DNA from 2 places in the Sphingomonas sp. PvP018 genome. Region 2 is predicted to be linked to the other one. Evidence: predicted binding sites of a transcription regulator. Region 2 holds the regulator's gene; the other holds the start of a gene.
The links. Region 2 encodes LexA, which represses DNA repair genes until DNA is damaged. Its sites were predicted from a motif close to GTTCCNCNCTTGTTCT; they were not measured.
Positions count from the first base shown of each region.

Region 1: the regulator LexA is predicted to act here: its motif matches at 2,408-2,423, upstream of J3A66_RS11155 (MmcB family DNA repair protein).

Region 1 is NZ_JAGIOU010000001.1:2,546,878-2,555,935, forward strand. It holds gene raiA (ribosome-associated translation inhibitor RaiA) at 1-128, shown strand, start outside; gene J3A66_RS11135 (PTS sugar transporter subunit IIA) at 231-698, shown strand; gene J3A66_RS11140 (PaaI family thioesterase) at 688-1,167, shown strand; gene J3A66_RS11145 (DUF1491 family protein) at 1,178-1,504, shown strand; gene J3A66_RS11150 (cell wall hydrolase) at 1,835-2,317, shown strand; gene J3A66_RS11155 (MmcB family DNA repair protein) at 2,435-2,932, shown strand; gene J3A66_RS11160 (ankyrin repeat domain-containing protein) at 2,993-3,649, opposite strand; gene J3A66_RS11165 (SCO family protein) at 3,724-4,323, shown strand; gene J3A66_RS11170 (YcgN family cysteine cluster protein) at 4,320-4,754, shown strand; gene J3A66_RS11175 (SprT family zinc-dependent metalloprotease) at 4,759-5,433, shown strand; gene J3A66_RS11180 (PBP1A family penicillin-binding protein) at 5,409-7,568, opposite strand; gene J3A66_RS11185 (FAD-dependent monooxygenase) at 7,688-8,773, opposite strand; gene J3A66_RS11190 (methyltransferase domain-containing protein) at 8,770-9,058, opposite strand, start outside.
Region 2 is NZ_JAGIOU010000001.1:3,639,058-3,648,115, reverse strand. It holds gene cobN (cobaltochelatase subunit CobN) at 1-2,762, opposite strand, end outside; gene cobW (cobalamin biosynthesis protein CobW) at 2,768-3,817, opposite strand; cobalamin riboswitch at 3,954-4,171, opposite strand; gene J3A66_RS16310 (HoxN/HupN/NixA family nickel/cobalt transporter) at 4,332-5,321, opposite strand; cobalamin riboswitch at 5,548-5,761, opposite strand; gene glp (gephyrin-like molybdotransferase Glp) at 5,999-7,183, shown strand; gene lexA (transcriptional repressor LexA) at 7,252-7,980, shown strand; gene J3A66_RS16295 (ComEC/Rec2 family competence protein) at 8,141-9,058, opposite strand, start outside.

The sequences.
Region 1 (9,058 bases), 1.1 Mb from region 2:
ATCTTCGCAATACAGCCGCATTATTGTTCATGAATGCGGGTACTGGCGCGCATAACATGGTCTACCGCCGCGGTGACGGCACGATCGGCTGGGTCGAACCGCAACGCTCCGCATCCGCCGCACCCTAATAGAGCGCGCGAGCCGCAACAGCTGTTGTGACGCTGCGCTTTACGCCCCCGTGCGAACCGTTAAGGCGGGGCGTGCGGGGGCGCTTTTGAGACATGAACAGCATGAATGACTTCAGTGATATGCTGCGTCCGGACGCGGTCCTGACCGGCATGGTCGCGGCAAACAAAAAGGCCGTGCTTCACCATGTCGCCACGCTTGCTGCCGACATTGTCGAAGGCGACGCAAAAACTATCGCGGACCGTCTGATTGCCCGCGAAAAGCTGGGCTCGACGGGATTTGGCGGTGGTGTCGCGATTCCGCATGCCAAACTCGACGGACTGACGCAGGTCACGGCTGTGTTCGCGCGACTGGCGCAGCCGATCGATTTTCAGGCCGTCGACGATCTGCCCGTCGATCTCGTCTTCATGCTGTTGTCGCCGACCGATGCCGGCGTGGTTCATCTGAAGGCACTGGCGCGGATATCGCGCCGGCTGCGCGACAAGCTGTTCCTCGACAAGCTGCGCGGTGCGGGCTCGACCGATGCGCTTTATGCGCTGTTCACCGCCGATGCGGTTCGCGATGCCGCCTGAACTGGCCTCCGCCGGCGCCGAGGCGCATTTTCGCGCGCTGGAATCGCTCTACGCCTGTGCGCCGATCAACCGCTTCTTCGAATCCACGCTCGAGATACCGGAGGCCGGCGTTGCGCGGATCCGGTTCACGATCGACGAACGTCATTATCATGCCGGCGGTGCCGCGCACGGGACGAGCTATTTCAAGATGCTCGACGATGCCGCCTTCTATGCCGCCAACAGTCTCGTCACCGATCGCTTTCTCCTGACGACCGCGTTCAACCTGTTGCTGACCCGCCCGTTAAAGGCGGGGCCGGTCATCGCCGAAGGCCGCTGGATCAGCGGGAAGCGCCGCGTGTTCGTCGCCGATGCCCGGCTGATCGATGCCGAGGGGGAGGAGGCGGCGCGGGGCACGGGCACGTTCATGCGCTCGCGGATCGCCCTGGCCGGGCTTCCCGGATATCGCGTCTCGCCGCGCCCCCTGCCGTGATGGTCCTGCGATGAGTGGCCGGCTTCCCAGCGGCGTCCTCGTCAGTGCGCTGCTCCGACGGGTCAACGATGCCGGCGGTTTCGGCGCGGTGCTCGCCAAAGGGGACGCGCAGGGCGGCGCGATCCTCGTGATCGCCATCGACCGTGGTGCCCTGCCCCGCCTGCTCGAGCGCGGAATCGGCGCCGACGGGCGAACGGCGCTGATCGACTCGACTCCGGCCGAAGATCTCGACGGCTATTGGCGTCGACGGCGGTCGAGCGATCCGGATCTCTGGGTGATCGAGGTGGATGTCGCAGCGGCGGAACGGTTCGCCGCTGAAACGATCCTCGCCAATTGACTCCAAAGTCCCCCCGATAGAGGGGATATTCAACATTGATTGGCGTTGTGCTGGGACGGGTGCGATCCGGATCAGTTACGCAGTCGGGGGGATGCCTGGACGATCGGCTCGTACGATTGGTTCCGTGGTCCAACCGCATCTGAATAAGTTTGAATGACGATTTTGCAGCGGGCCGCAACGATTGCGGTCATGACCTTCTCTCTCGCCGGCCTGTTCGGCAACAGCGCGCCCAGCCAGGCGACCGGCGTCGATCGCTCGACCGCCAGCCTTACCGCACTCGCAAATCTAAACGCCCTCTCCTCTCAGAATGTTCCGCAGATCGTTCCCGCCGTGACGCCCGTCACCGCCGTCGAGCCCGCTGCACAGACCGCCGTCCCGACGTCGGCCGAAATCGAAGACGAAGAATTCGAAACGCTCGCCCAGGCCGTTGCCGCGCAGGATAGCGCCGCCGCCGACGAAGCGCTCCAGTGCCTTGCCGGCGCCATCTATTTTGAATCCAAGGGCGAGCCGCTCACCGGTCAGCTCGCCGTCGCCGAAGTCATCATCAACCGCGCCAAGTCGGGTCGTTTCCCCGCCGACGTCTGCGACGTCGTCAAGCAGCGCGGCCAGTTCAGCTTTGTTCGCGGCGGCCAGATCCCCGCGATCAACAAGGGCACGTCGTACCGCACCGCCATCGCCGTCGCGAAAGTCGCACTGGCCGATGCGTGGAACAGCCCGGCCGAGAAGGCACTGTATTTCAATACCGCCGATCGCCGCCCTGCGGGCCGCGTCATCAAGGTCGCTTCGATCGGCAACCACGTCTTCTATCGCTGATCGACAGCCGATCCGGACAGGATCCGGTTCATGATCAGCATACCACTTGCATCGCCAACCCTATAAACAATCCGTGAACGCGCTTGCGTCGTTCGCGGATTGTTCTATTTCTGGCGCATGCTCGACAGCCCCCCGGACTCCTGCATCGACGAACCCGGATCACCCCTATGTGCCGCCGATGTGGCACGCGGCGTGATCCGGATGTTGTTGCGCCACGACCTGACCGCGATGGCTGAGGTTCCCCTCGACGGGGGGCGTCGCGCCGATCTGATGGCGATCGATGCCCGCGGGCAGATCGTCGTCGTCGAGATCAAGGTGTCGCGCGCGGATCTGGTGGGGGATGGCAAATGGCCCGAATATCTCGGGCATTGCGATCGCTATTTCTGGGCGGTGCCGGCCGGGTTCGACATGCGGCCGCTGCAGGGGGCGGCGTTTCTGCCCGAACGTACCGGGATCATCGTCGCCGATCGCTATGACGCCGCGATCGTCCGTGAGGCGCACACGACCCCCCTGCCCGCGCATGTCCGCAAGCGCTGCACTTTAGCCTTTGCGAGACGCGCCGCACGCCGCCTGATCGCACAGGTCGATCCCGACGCCGCCGGTCTCGCCTTCTGATCCGGCTGGCGGCTGATCCTCCCGATACGCGGCAGGATCAGCCGCCCGGCGACGTGATCGTCAGAATTTCGGTCCCGAAACTGCCTTGCGGGTCTTCTTCGGCGCATCGGCCAGCAGCTTGGTCACCACGACGTTGCGGCCGTCCTGCTTGGCATAATCGCGGGCCGACATGCCGGCGATGATATCCGCCTGATCGGGATCGGCATTTTCGTTGAGCAGCACGCGGATCATGGCAACGTCGCGGCGCTGAACGGCGCGGATCAACGGAGTCTCTCCTGCCGAATTGGCAAGGTTCGGATTGGCGCCGGCGGCGGTCAGGATCGGGATCATGTCGGTCTGGCCGAGCGTCACCGCGAGCAGCAGCGGCGTGTTGCCCTTGCCGTCGCGCAGATTGGCGTCGGCGCCTTTCTGCAGCAGGAACCGCAGATAGGTCTCGTCGGCACGTTTGATGACGATGTGCAGCGCGCCCTCACCCGTCGAGACGTCGCGCGCATTGACGATGCTGCTGCCCGGACGTCCGAGCATTTCGAGCACCTCGTTGTTCTTCGACTCGCGCACCGCGTTCAGGAATTTATATCCCTCCGACTGATTCTGCGCATGCGCGGCACGCGGGGCGATCACAGTGGCGGCGGGAAGCGCGATCACGGCTCCCATCAACAGGGCGCCCATGGTCTTGGCGCCCGTCGTCAGGGCGGGGCACTGGCGGATATACGACATCGATAGATCCTCGGGACGCGGGTGATGTGCGACGCTTGCGCCGCACGGGCTAACAGATCAAGGCTGGCTGTATCATGACCAATCGACGCCCCGCCCTTCTCGCCGCCCTCGCGCTCGCGGCGTGCAGCCCCTCTGCGCCCGATACGAGCGCGGCGCCCGCGACGCCGCCGCTTGCCGGGGCGCGGATCGGCGGGCCGTTCACGCTCGTCGATCAGGACGGGCAACAGGTCAGCGACCGCCGGTTCGCGGGCAAATACCGGATCATGTATTTCGGCTACACCTTCTGTCCCGATGTCTGTCCGACCGACATGCAGACGATCGGCGGCGCGATGAAACTGCTCGAGGCCAGCGATCCGGCGCTTGCGGCGCGGATCGTGCCGATCTTCGTGACCGTCGATCCGACGCGCGACACCCCTGCGGTCGTCAAGCAGTTCGTCACCGCCTTTCATCCGCGCATCGTCGGGCTCACCGGCAGTCCCGCGGCGATCGAGACGGTGAAGAAGGAATTCGCGATCTTCTCGGCCAAGGGGGATGCCGCGCCCGGTGGCGGTTACCTCGTAAATCACTCGCGTCAGGCCTATCTGATGGATCCGGACGGCAAGCCTCTCGCGCTGCTGCCACAGGATAAGGGACCACAGGCCTTGGCCGATGACATCAAGCGCTGGGCCCGATGAGCGCCAGATTCTGGGAAGACACGCCGATCGAGAAGCTCGACCGCGGCCAATGGGAAGCCCTGTGCGATGGTTGTGGCAAATGCTGCATCCACAAGCTCGAGGACGAGGATACCGGCGAGCTCGTCGCGACCAATGTGTCGTGCCGGCTGCTCGACCGGCGCAGCGGGCAGTGTTCGGACTATCGGCACCGCCACGCCTATGTCGCAGAATGCGTGCGGCTGACGACGTCGAATGTCCGCGATATCGACTGGCTGCCCTCGACCTGCGCCTACCGCCTGCGCGCGGCGGGCGAGCAGCTTCCCGAGTGGCATTATCTCGTCTGCGGCGACCGCGAGGCGGTCCACCGCGCCAAACAGTCGGTCCGCGGCTGGACGATCAGCGAGGACGAGGCCGGTGAGCTCGAATATCACGTGATCGACCGCGAACTCTGACGCGGTGATCGACGGCCTCGAGATCATCCGGCATCCGCGCGCACGCCGGGCACGGTTGTCGATCGATCCCGCCAGCGGCCGCGCCCGGCTCGTCCTGCCCAAGCGGGCGGCCTTGAAGCAGGCGCTGGCCTGGGCGGAGGAGAAAGCAGACTGGATCGCCGAACAGCGCGCGCGGCTGCCGCGGCCGCAGCCCTTCGTTCCCGATGCGGTTGTGATGGTCGCCGATGAGCCGGTGACGATCGCGTGGACCCCGGGCAGCCGCCGCACGGTGGTCCGCGACGGCGCGATCCTGTCATTGTCCGGTCCCGTCGAGACGATTGCGCGCCGTGTCGAGGCATGGCTCAAGCGTACCGCGCTGGACCTGCTTGACCAGGAAACCGCCGAATATGCCGCCAAGGCGGGGGTGAGCGTCACGCAGGTCGCGATCGGCGATGCCAGGGGCCGCTGGGGCAGCTGCGCGTCGAGCGGGGTGATCCGCTACAGCTGGCGGCTGATCCTCGCCCCCGGCTTCGTACGGCGGGCAACGGTGGCACATGAGGTCGCCCACCGCGTCCACATGAACCACGCGCCCGCCTTCCACGCGCTCGTCGCCGATCTCTATGGTGAGGACCCCACCCCTGCGCGCGTCTGGCTACGCACGCATGGCGCGGCGCTTCACTGGGTCGGTCGATCGTCCTGAAAGCGATCGCGCGAACTCTCGCGTGACCAGTCCCGCTGGGGCGCGCGCGGCTGCGGCGCGACGGGATCGCGCCGGGGTGCGTCCCGGCCCGTTACCCTGTCGATCCAGTCCTGGTTCAACTGCTGCTGCGGCACCTGCGGAGGTTGGTCGGACGGGTCCGCATCGGGGCGCGGTATCGGCTCGCCCGCCGGGGCATCGCTTGGCATATCCGGAACACCGCCAGGCTCGATCGGATTGCCATTCTCGTCGACCATCATCTGGCCGTTGTCGGGCTGGCCGAAATAGCTCTCCTCATCGGGTTCGAGCTGCCATTCGGGCAAGGTCACCTGCGTATCGAACTGCTCGATCGGGCGATTGGCCGTGGCGGGCTTCATGAACGCGGCCCAGGCGCGCGCCGGTGCCGTACCACCGTGCAGTCCCGAGATCGGCTTGGCATCGTCGCGGCCCATCCAGACGCCGGTGGTGATGCCGCTCGAGAAGCCGAGGAACCAGCCATCCTTCGACGAACTCGTCGTGCCCGTCTTGCCCGCCACCGGGCGGCCGATCTGCGCGGCGCGCCCGGTGCCGGTGTTGACCGCGGTCTGCAGAAGGTCGGTCATCTCGGCGGCGACATAGGGGGCGACGAGGACGTGGCTGCGATCGACCTCATGCGTGTAGATCGTTTGGCCGTTCGCGGTCACGCGGGTGATGCCATAGGGGGTCACCGCGACGCCCTTGCTCGCGACGCTGGCAAAGGCACGCGTCATGTCGATCACGCGGACCTCCGACGTGCCCAGCACCATCGAGGGATGCGTGTTGACCGTCGTCGTGATCCCGAACCGCCGCGCCATGTCCGCGACCGTCGTGAAGCCGACCTCCTGCCCCAGCTTGGCCGCGACGGTGTTCAGCGAATAGGCAAAGGCCGTGCGCAGGCTGACGGCGCCGGAATTGCGCCGCGAATCGTTGCGCGGGCTCCATCCGTCGATCGTCACGGGTTCGTCGACGATCGAATCCTCGGGCTTGTGCCCGGCCTCGAGCGCGGCGAGATACACGAACAGCTTGAACGCCGAACCCGGCTGGCGCACCGCCTGCGTCGCGCGGTTGTAGATCGACGAGACATAGTCCTTGCCGCCGACCATCGCCTTGACCGCGCCATCGCGGTCGAGTGACACCAGCGCGCCTTGCGCACCCGCGGGGGCATTCGCCCGGATCGCGGCATCGGCATCGCGCTGCATCGAGAGGTCGAGCGTCGTCCACACCTCGAGCGGTGCCTCGGTCTCGTCGATCAGCGTGTCGAGCTGCGGCAAGGCCCAGTCGGTGAAGTAGCGGACGCTGTTCTGCTTCGGCTCGGGCGCCAGTTTGAGCCCCTGCACATCGGCATCGGCGGCCTCGCCCGCGCTGATGACGCCGGTTTCCGCCATCGTCTTCAGCACGACGCCCGCGCGGCCCATCGCCGCCTCGGCATCGGCAGTCGGCGAATAATTGGACGGTGCCTTGACGAGCCCGGCGATCACCGCCGCTTCGGCCAGCGACAGGCGGTCCGCCCCGTGGCCGAAGAACTTGCGCGACGCGGCGTCGATCCCGTAGGCGCCGCCGCCATAATAGACCTTGTTGAGGTAGAGTTCGAGAATCTGGTCCTTGCTGAACTTGCGCTCGAGCGCGAACGCCAGGATCCATTCGCGGAACTTGCGCCCGAACTTCTTCTGGTTGTTGAGGAAGACGTTACGCGCGAGCTGCTGCGTGATCGTCGACCCGCCCTGCGTCCAGCGCCCGCGATCGAACCGTACCTTGACCGAGCGTGCGATCCCGACCGGATCGACGCCGAGATGCGATCGGAACCGACGATCCTCGACCGCGACGGTCGCGTCGCGCATCACCGCGGGGATCTGACCATAGGAAAGCCATTCGCCGAAACTCGGCCCCATCGACACGATCACGCTGCCATCGGCGGCATGTACCCGGATCATCTGGCCGTTGGGCGAGGATTTGAGGCTTTCGAAGCTCGGCAGCTGCGCGCGGGCGATATAGATCGCGATCACCAGCGCGCCGAGCGCGAGGATGGCAATACCGGCGAGAACCTTCAGGAGGAGGACAAACCGGCGGCGCCATGAGGAGCGAGGCCGAGAGGGGCGGGAAGCGGGACGCGCGCGAGCCATGAAGGGTCGACGAAATACGCCTTAACCGCGGCGCCGACAAGCGGTTCGCGTGTGCGCCCGCGGGACGCGCACTCCGCCCGGCGTTTCGTCGACAGTATTCATCGCCGCGCGACGGCGCGTCACGCGCTGATCCGCGTCGCCTGCGCGAGCATTCGGATCAGTACGGGATGCGCGAAGGGGATCAGCCGGGCGGCACCGCGGCTTTCGGCCACCCGGCGCACCGCGCCCGCCACCCCGATCGGCCGCGCGAGCGTCCGCGCCAGCTGCTGCTGCCATGCCGCCGCACCCCGTGCCCCGTCGGTGCGATAGGCGCGCGCGGCGGCGAGTCCGCTGGCCATCGCAATGCCCATGCCCTCGCCCGCCAGCGAGGGGATCACCCCCGCCTGATCGCCCAGCCTGTACTGCCCCGCCTGCCCCGTCGTCTGGCGCCAGCCATAGGGGACGTTGGCAATCGCATCGATCGTCGCATCCGGCGCGATCGCGGCGACCCATTCGCCAAGTGCCGGCATCGCGCGGCCAAGCTCGGCGAGCAGATCAGCCGGCGTTCCCGCCTCCTGCAACCGCGAGCGATGTACCGCCATGCACAGATTCGCGCTGCCATCCTCCTGCATCGCAAGCCCGGCATAGCCCCGGTCGAAGAGATACAGGTCGATCTGCCCCGCCAGCGCGCGGGCCATCGCTGGCGGGGGCACGATGCGGACGCGTATCCCCAGCGTCGGATCGGCGCCGCGGGCGCTTGCCGGCCGTGCGGTCCCGCGAACGTCCGACTTGCCATTGGCCAGGAACAGCGCGGGCGCGGCGATCACCGCGCCATCGGCGGTCCGCACCTGGCCGTCTTCGATTGCCCGCACGGTCACCCCGCGTTCGACCGCTGCGCCCTGCGCCACTGCGGCGGCGAGCAGAACGGTGTCGAGTCGCCGTCGCGATACCGATAGCGCAGGCCTTGGCAGCGCGGCATGCGCGACGCGGCTACCGGCGAAGATCCGGACGGTCGTCGTTCGCGCCGGGTTGAGCTGATCCGGATCGATCCCCAGCCGCGCCAGCGTGTCGAGCGTCCGCCAGCTGAGGAACCCGCCGCACAAGGCGTCGCCCGTCTCGCGGCTACGCTCGATCAACAGATGCGGCAGGCCCGCGCGTGCAAGCTCGATCGCGACCGCCGCCCCTGCCGGCCCGCCGCCGACGATCAGCGCGCGCGTCGCGGTCACCGCAGCCGTTCGACGCACAGCCGGAACGGGAACGCCCGGAACACGCGCGCACCGCGGATCCCCGCCTCGTCGAGAATCGCCGGCCATTCGTCGGGCCGGTACGACCGCGCGATCGACAGCGTCCCGTCGTGACGCACGATCGGATGCCAGCGCGCGAGCCGTGCAAGAATCGGAAATCCGCGATGCGCAAAGCCATGGCGATGCAGATCGTTGATCAGCCAGCATCGCGCATGTGCGTCCATGAACCGAAGGAAGGCAATCAGTTGGGCATGGCTCATATGGTGC
Region 2 (9,058 bases):
GCCGGGTCGAACCGCGTCGCATTGTCATCGCCCGCCCCGTCCAGCGCATGGCTCGACGCCGCCAGCCACGCGGCGCCCGCCGCCGCCCGCGCCGCCTCGCCATAGGCCTCGCCCGCATCACCCAGCCCGAGCCCGTAGCGACCCGGCTCGGGCCCATAGACGCGCGCACCGACGGCAGCGCCGACGAACGGGTTCCAGTCACCGGGCTCGTCGCGCAGCGCCAGCGCGCGCACCGCCTGCCCGAACATCTGGCCGAGCGCGGGAAACGCATCGCGGAACAGCCCCGACACGCGCAGCGTCACGTCGATCCGCGGCCGGTCGAGCCTTGCCAGCGGCAGGATCTCGACCCCCGTGACGCGGTCCGACGCATGATCCCAGACCGGCTCCGCGCCGAGCAGGTGGAGCGCCATCGCGAACTCCTCGCCCGCGGTCCGCATCGTCGCCGACGCCCACAGGTCGACGACCAGCGCGCGCGGATAGTCGCCCTCATCCTGCAGATGCCGGCGGACCAGCTCGTCGGCCAGCCGCACGCCCTGCGCATGCGCGGCGCGCGACGGCACCGCGCGCGCGTCGGTCGCATACAGGTTGCGCCCGGTCGGCAGGACGTCGCTGCGTCCGCGCCACGGCGACCCCGACGGCCCCGCCGCGATCCGCCTGCCCCGCAGCGCGCTCAGCAGCCCGTCGCGCTCGGCCTCCCCCTGTTCGCCACGACCGTAAACGTGCAGCCCGTCGCCGAACTGGCTCTCCTTCACGTCGCACACGAACGTGTCGATCCGGGTGATCGCCTCCGCCTGGCTGGCCGCCTCGTCGAGCCGCAGCGTCGCCGCCAGTCCGGTCGCGCGCGCCTCGTCGGCGATGTCGCGCCGCAGTCGGTCGCGGCGCGCGGGGTCGAGCCCGTCGGCGGTGGAAAACTCGTCGAGCAAAGATTCGAGCCGCCCCAGCCCCGCGCCTGCTCCCGCGGTCGCAGCCGGCGGCGGGACATGGCCGATCGTCACCGCGCCGATCCGCCGCCGCGCCTGCGCCGCCTCGCCCGGATCGTTGACGATGAACGGATAGAGCACCGGCATCGCCCCGGTCAGCGCCTCGGGCCAGCATTCCCCCGACAGCGCGACGGCCTTGCCCGGCAGCCATTCGAGCGTCCCGTGCGCGCCGATATGGATCAGCGCATCGCTCCCCCGCGCGCGCAGCCACAGATAGAAGGCGACATAGGCGTGACGGGGACAGCGCGACAGGTCGTGATACTCGCCGACCCGCGCCGCGCTCCGTCCACGTTCGGGCTGGAGCGCGATCACCACGCCCCCGCGCTCGACTCCCGCGAACTGGAACGCGCCGTCCACACAGCCCGGATCGTCCTCGGGCGCCCCCCAGCTTTCCTCGAGTGCATCGCGCAACACGGCCGGCAAGCCCCCAAGCGCCGCGCGATACGCCGCGACCGGCCACCCGATCCGCCCCGTCGCCAGCGCCTCGGCCAGGCCTCCGGATGCAGTCTCCCCGGTCGCATAACCCGCGGCCGCCAGGTCCTCGACGATCGCCTCGGCAGACGCCAGCGCGTCAAGCCCGACCGCATGCGCCATCTGATAATCCTTGCCCGGATAGGTCGACAGCACGACCGCGGGCCGCTGCTCCGCGACCGGCCGCTCCGCCAGAAGCACCCAGGCCGCGACGCGCGCGACGATCGCGGCGATCCGGGCGGGCTCGGCCCGGTGCTCGCGCCGCGCATAGCCGAGAGCGTCGTCGCGGACGCCGTCCTCCTTGAAGCTCGCGACGCCCGCGAACAGCCGTCCGTCGACCTCGGGCAGGACGACGTGCATCGCCAGGTCAGCGGGGGACAACCCGCGCGTCGACCCCCCCCAGGCGGCGCGGTCCGACGTCGCCAGCGCGACCTGGAACACCGGCACCCCCGCCCCGTCGAGCGGCGAGCTGTCGTCCGCGCCGCGGCCGGAAAAGGCGGTCGCGTTGACGATCGCCGCCGGGGCGAGCGCGACGACCCAGCGCCTGAGCCACCCCGCGACGCCCGGCGCCTTCAGCGACGGCGCGAACAGCCCGACGACGTCGAACCCCGCCCCACTCAGCCCGGCATGCAGCGCCTCGACCGGGTCGAGATCGGCAGCGGTCAGGTAGGAGCGATAGAAGATCAGCAGGATCCGCGGCCGCGTCGCGGTCATCGCGAACGCCGCCGGGCACGTCACCCCGTCGCGCGGCTGCCAGCCACCGACCTCGGGGACCGTCTTCACCCCCGCGACCGGCCCGGCATAGAGCCCCGCCGCCAGCGCCATCTGCGCCAGCGCCGCCTGCGCCGCGACCGCGCCGCCATCGTCACACAGGGCGGCGAGCCGGCGCAGCGTCGACACCGGCACCGTCGACGCCGCATCGAGCCGCGCATCGATCCGCCCGTCCGCGGGCAGCACCGCCAGCGCGATCCCCCGCGCCCGCGCCAGCGCCTCGACCTGCTGCAACCCATAGGACCAGTAGGACCGCCCGCCGATCAGCCGGATCACGATCCCCTTCGCGCCTTCCCCCCCCGCCAGCGTCCGCTCGACATAGGTATCGACCGACAGCGGATGGGTGAGCGCGGACAGGTTGGCGAGCCGAAGCGACGGCAGCGGCCTCCCGTTCGCCGCCGCACGTCGCCACCCGGCCGCGAACGCGCCGAGATCCCCGTCCGAAAAGGACAGGACGACAAGATCCGCCGGGCTCTGCGCGAGGTCCTGCGGGACCGCACTCTCCTCCAGCCCGTGGCTTTCGCGGAAGACGACGTGCATCGCCGTCAGCCCTGAAGCGCGGCCCGGATCCTTGCGGGGTCGATCCGGTCATGCTCGGCGATCACCACCAGCCGAGTCTGTCGCGCCTCGTCGGCACGCCACGGCCGGTCATATTGCGTCCGCACCCGCGCACCGACCGCCTGCACCAGCAGCCGCATCGGCTTGCCCGTTACCGCGGCATAGCCCTTCACGCGCAGGATGTCGGCGTCGCGCGCCAACGTCTCGATCTGCGCGGCGAGCGCCGCCGGGTCCGCGATCTCGCCAAGTTCGACTATCATGCTGTCGAAATCGTCATGCTCGTGATCGTCCGCGCCATCATGGTGCGACGGCCGCGCCGCGATGTCGTCCTCCGCCGCCGCGTTCAGCCCCAGCACGACGCGCGGATCGATCACCCCGTCGGTCAGCGCGATCACCGGCAACGCACGCGCGGATTCCGCCGCGATCACCGCGCGCGCCGCAGCCACCCCCGCCTCGCCCGCCAGATCCGCCTTGGTCAGCAGCACCAGATCCGCACAGGCGAGCTGGTCCTCGAACACCTCGGCAAGCGGCGTCTCGTGATCGACGCTCGGATCCGCACGCCGCTGTGCCTCGATCGCGGCGAGGTCGGGCGCGAACCGTCCCGCGGCGACCGCTTCCGCATCGGCAAGCGCGATCACCCCGTCGACCGTGATCCGCGACCGGATCGCGGGCCAGTCAAACGCCTTGAGCAAAGGCTTGGGCAGGGCGAGCCCCGACGTCTCGATCAGGATATGGTCGGGCCGCGGGTCGAGCGCGAGCAACGTCTCGACGGTCGGGATGAAATCGTCCGCGACGGTGCAGCAGATACAGCCATTGGCGAGCTCGACGACATTTTCGGCCGGGCAATCGGGGATTGCGCACCCCTTCAAGATATCGCCGTCGATGCCGAGCGTGCCGAATTCGTTGACGATCACCGCGAGCCGCCGGCCCCCGGCGTTGCGGATTAGGTGGCTGATCAGCGTGGTCTTGCCCGCGCCGAGAAACCCGGTGACGATGGTAACGGGAATCTTGGCCAGGGTCGGCTGGGGGTCGGTCATGCGATACTCTCCGGGCGTCGGAACGACAGCCACGGACGGACGGACGCCCGCAGCCACACGCGCGCACGACCTGACGGCCGCACGCGTTCGTCGCTCAGACGGAGTACCGTGCCGCGACCATCCCCTGGATCAAGGCAAGAGCGACCATGACGCTGGCAGGTCTCCTGGCTCGCGGGTCGAAGCTCGATGCACGCCTTCCCAGGTCCTGCGACCCAGTGGCTGCCCCCGCATCGGGGGCCTGTGCGTCTCGCTCACCGCTTACAGTTGCAGGGACAGCCGCGGCATTGGGAGGCAAAGCTCCCGCACCGCATTCCCATTCAAGCCCCGAAGGGCACCGGCGCGATCTGTTGAGGTTCGGTAGAACCAAACCTCGGGGTTGGGTTTAGAGGAGTTTGGGGACTGTGCCAATGCACCTGACCTCCGTCATCCTGACGAAAGTCAGGACCCAGGGCCGTGCATGATCCGGTGTCTGGCTCCAGGTTCCGGGTCGAGCCCGGGATGACGACGCTGCCTGTTACCCCCGCACCACCTCGATCTCGTCGAACCGCTTCCACCGGTAGATCGCGAAACTCAGCACCCAGCACGCCACGAACAGCGCGATGATCGCAAAGCCCAGCCCGTTGAAATTCTCGCCCAGCGTCGCGGCGACGTCCCAAACGCCCCCGCTCAGGCCCAGCTTCGACGCCAGCAGCGCGAGCGTCTCGATCCCGCCGATCGCGATCGCGACGATCGCCGAGATCAGCGTGATCGTGATGTTGTAATACAGCTTGCGGATCGGCTTCACGAACGCCCATTCATACGCGCCGAGCATCACCACCCCGTCGGCACTGTCGACCAGCGCCATGCCCGTCGCGAACAGCACCGGCAGCACCAGCACCGTGCCGATCGACAGCCCGTCCGCTGCCTGGCTCGCCGACAGGCCGAGAATCGCGACTTCGGTCGCGGTGTCGAACCCCAGCCCGAACAGGAAGCCGAGCGGCGCCATGTGCCAGCTGCGCGTGACCAGCCGGAACATCGGCCGGAACAGCCGCGCGAGCAGCCCGCGATTGCCGAGCAGCAGGTCGAGATCCTCCTCGACATAACGCCCGCCGCCGCGGACATGGCCGAAGGTCCGCCACACCGATCGCAGGATGATCAGGTTCATCGCCGCGATCGTGAACAGGAACAGCGCGGAGACCAGCGTCGCGATCACCCCGCCCGCCTGCTTGAACGCCTCGAACTGCGCCAGCGCGCTCGCGGTCAGCGCGATTCCGACCGCGGCGATCAGGACGATCGCCGAATGACCGACCGCGAACCAGAAGCCGACCCCGATCGGCCGTTGCCCGTCCTGCATCAGCTTGCGCGTCACATTGTCGATCGCCGCGATATGATCCGCGTCGACCGCATGCCGCAGCCCCAGCCCCCAGGCGAGCATCGCGGTGCCCAGCATCAGCGGCTGCGCCTGGAACAGCGCGAACGCCCATCCCCAAGCGGCGATATTGGCCGCCACCAGCATCGCGAACATCCAGCCGATCCGGTGTCGCGTCGAACGACCGGCAGTCCGCCCGGTCATGATCTTGGTCATTGGCACATCCCCGGCGTCCGACGAGGACGGGGGCCTGCCGCGAACGACCGGGACGCGCGCCGACCGGACGCCTTGAGCGGCCGGCATGCGTCGCCGATGCGGCCCCCGCCGCATGGTCGTCGCTCAGACGGCGTTCACCGTGCCTCGGCCACCCCCTGGACCGGGACAAGAGCGACCAGACGCCGGCAGGTCTCCTGGCTCGCGGGTCAAGGCTCGACGCACACCTTCCCAGGCCATCAGCCCAGTGGCTGCCCCCGTCGCCGGGGGCGCGTGCGTGTCGCTCGCCGCTTACAGTTGCAGGGACAGCTGCGGTCTTGGGGCGAACCCCGCACCGCATTCCCATTCAAGCCCCGAAGGGCACCGACGCGATCTGTGCGGATCCGGCTTGCGTCGGACCTGCGCCACAGGGCTAGCGCGTTTTGCCCGCGCTGACGACAGGATTTGCGTGCGGCGCAACGCCGGCCATGTCGTCCCATCTTACCGCAACGTCTGCCGCACCTCGTACGTTGATCACATAACCGACCGGCCTCCTGCCGGTCGCGGCGTTGCCCGCTTTCCGCCCCCCGGCATTCGTGCGAGCAGCGCAGACCCTCATCGCCCCGCTGAACGGAGCCCGCATGCGCCCTCTCGTCCCCGTCGCCGAAGCCCAGTCCCGACTCTTCGCCATGGCATCGCGCGTGCCGGCCGAAACCGTGCCGCTGCGCTCGGCGATGGGTCGCTGGGCGGCGGAGGACATTCTCGCCCGCCGCACCCAGCCCGCGACCGACCTCTCGGCGATGGACGGCTATGCGATCCGCTATGCAGATCTGCCCGGGCCGTGGACGGTCATCGGCGAGAGCGCGGCCGGCCGCCCCTTCACCGGTTCAGTCGGCGCGGGACAGGCGACGCGCATCTTCACCGGCGCGGCGATGCCGCCCGGCGCCGATACCGTCCTTGTCCAGGAAGAGGCCGCACGCGACGGCGACCGGCTGATACTCGACGGCGAAGGCCCCGCCTTTGAAGGCCGCAACACGCGCCGCAAGGGGCTCGACTTCGCGACCGGCACGCGGCTGATCGCGGCCGGCGATCGGCTGACGCCCGCGCGCATTGCGGTCGCTGCGACCGGCGGACACGGCACGCTGTCGGTCGGCCGCCGGCTGCGTGTCGCGGTCGCCGCGACGGGGGACGAGCTCGTTCCGCCCGGCTCGACCAGCGACCCCGTCCCGCTACCGGAATCAAACGGCATCATGCTCGCCGCGATGCTCGCCGACCTGCCCGTCGACATTATCGATCTCGGAATCCTCCCCGACCGGCTCGACACGCTGCGTGACGCCTTTGCCGGGGTCGATGCCGATCTGCTCGTGACCACGGGGGGCGCGTCGGTCGGCGATCACGACCTCGTCCGCCCCGCGATCGAGGCGGCTGGCGGGGCAATCGACTTCTGGCGGATCGCGCTGCGCCCGGGCAAGCCGATGATGGCGGGCGCGCTCGGGCGGACGATGCTGCTCGGCCTACCTGGCAACCCGGTCTCCGCCTTCGTCACCGCCATCCTCTTCGTCCGCCCCGTGGTCGCGCACATGCTCGGCGCGCGCGATCCCTTGCCGCAGACGACGCACGCGCTGCTCGGCGAGGATCTTCCGCCCAACCAGTCGCGGACCGACTATATGCGCGCCGAACTGCGCGACGGTCGCGCCTATGCCTCGACCATCCAGGACAGCTCGATGCTGCTGACGCTCGCCCGCTCGTCCTGCCTGATCGTCCGCGACGGCGACGCGCCGGCGGCAAGGGCGGGCGACTCGGCGGAAATCCTCGTCATCGCGTGACGTCACCGCTTGACGAAGCTGCAAGTGTTCCATAGAAGTTCCTCGTCTGTTCCGGACGGAGAACCGTTATGCTCACGCGCAAGCAGCACGAGCTTGTCTGCTTCATCAACGACCGCCTTGCCGAGACGGGCGTGTCGCCCTCGTTCGAGGAGATGAAGGACGCGCTCGACCTGAAATCGAAATCGGGCGTGCACCGTCTGATCAGCGCGCTTGAAGAGCGCAACTTCATCCGGCGCCTGCCCAACCGGGCGCGCGCGCTCGAAGTGCTGCGGATGCCCGAGCGTCCCGAGGCTGCAATCGCACAGACTGCGGCGAAGTCGGGGCCGAAGGCGGCTGCGGCATCGGCCGGCACCGTATCTGCGCCGGACACGGCCAGCGCCACGCCCGCGTCGCCCGCCCGCATCGCGGCGAACGACGTCGTCGAGATCCCGCTGCACGGCCGGATCGCCGCCGGCGTCCCGATCGAAGCCTTTGAAGGCAGTTCGATGCTCGCCGTTCCGGCCGCATTGCTCGGCACCGGCGAGCATTATGCGCTGGAGGTTTCGGGGGACTCGATGGTCGAAGCCGGCATCCTCGACGGCGATTATGCGCTGATCCGCCGTACCGAGATCGCCCGCGACGGCGAAATCGTGGTCGCGCTGATCGAGGACAGCGAAGCGACGCTGAAATATTTCCGCCGCGAAGGCGCAATGGTCCGGCTCGACCCGGCCAACCGCGCCTATGACCCGCAGCGTTATGCGCCCGCACAGGTCCGGGTTCAGGGCAAGCTGTCGGGTATCCTGCGCCGCTACGACTGACGAATGCCGGGTGGCGCTGGCGGTCATCACCGCCACGCAACCGGCAGTGGCGTTCGTGACCAACGGCCCCAGGCACCATCGTCCGCGTTTCGGAATTGCGGCCCTCCCAATCGGAGGCCCCACTTTCGCAGGATCATGACCCGACATACCCAATCGCGACCTATCGCTCTGACCACCCCCGAGCCGGCACCCGAAACCGGACCGACGCCGCCCCCCCGGCCAGCCCATGCTGATCGCCCGCCGCCCCGAACCGTCGCATTGGCCGCGCCAGCGTCGGTGGATCGCGCCACGGGTGCCGGTCCCCCGGATTGAGCACCGTCACCATCCGCCCCGTGGTCAACGTCAACGCGATCCCCCCGGTCCGCGCGAGCATCGACCGGTCGAGCTTCAGCCATCGCGGCGTACAACCGCGCGGCAGCCCGCGCTCGCTGATGACGATGTCCGCGCGCCGGCAGGCGGCAACCATCTCCGCGATCGGCACCCGGTAAACGCTGCGCGTGGCCAGCACGCGCCAAGCCCGGCCGTGGGCGACGACATCGGTCAGGCACAGGTCGCGGCTGCACCGCGCGTCGGGCTGATCCGCGAGCAGCAGCGGCTCACCATCGACCCCGCCATTCTCCGCCAGTGTATCGCGGACATAATCCCCCGCCCGATCGCGAAGCAGCGCGAGCCCGGCGGCGGTCCGGACCGCGACATGGCGACCATCGCCCGTGACCAGTATATCGGGTGACGGCGTCGTCAGCGCCCAGATCGCGCCAATCGCCAAGGGCAGCATTCCGATCCGTCGCCACCGCGTCCGCCACAGCGCGATCCACACCCCGCCGCCGACCATCAGCGCAAACGCCCCATCGGGAACCGCCGGCAGCGCGCGGACCGCGCCCGGTGCATGCGCCACGCCGCGCGCGAGCCACAGCAGCGCGTCGAGCGCATGCTGGACCAGCCACCAGGCGGGCGCGCCAATCCCGATCGTGTCGAGCAGCAGCGCCAGCGCCTCGAACGGCATCACGACAAACGTGGTCAGCGGGATCGCGACGATATTGGCGACCGCGCCGTACAGCCCGGCCTTGTGGAAATGATA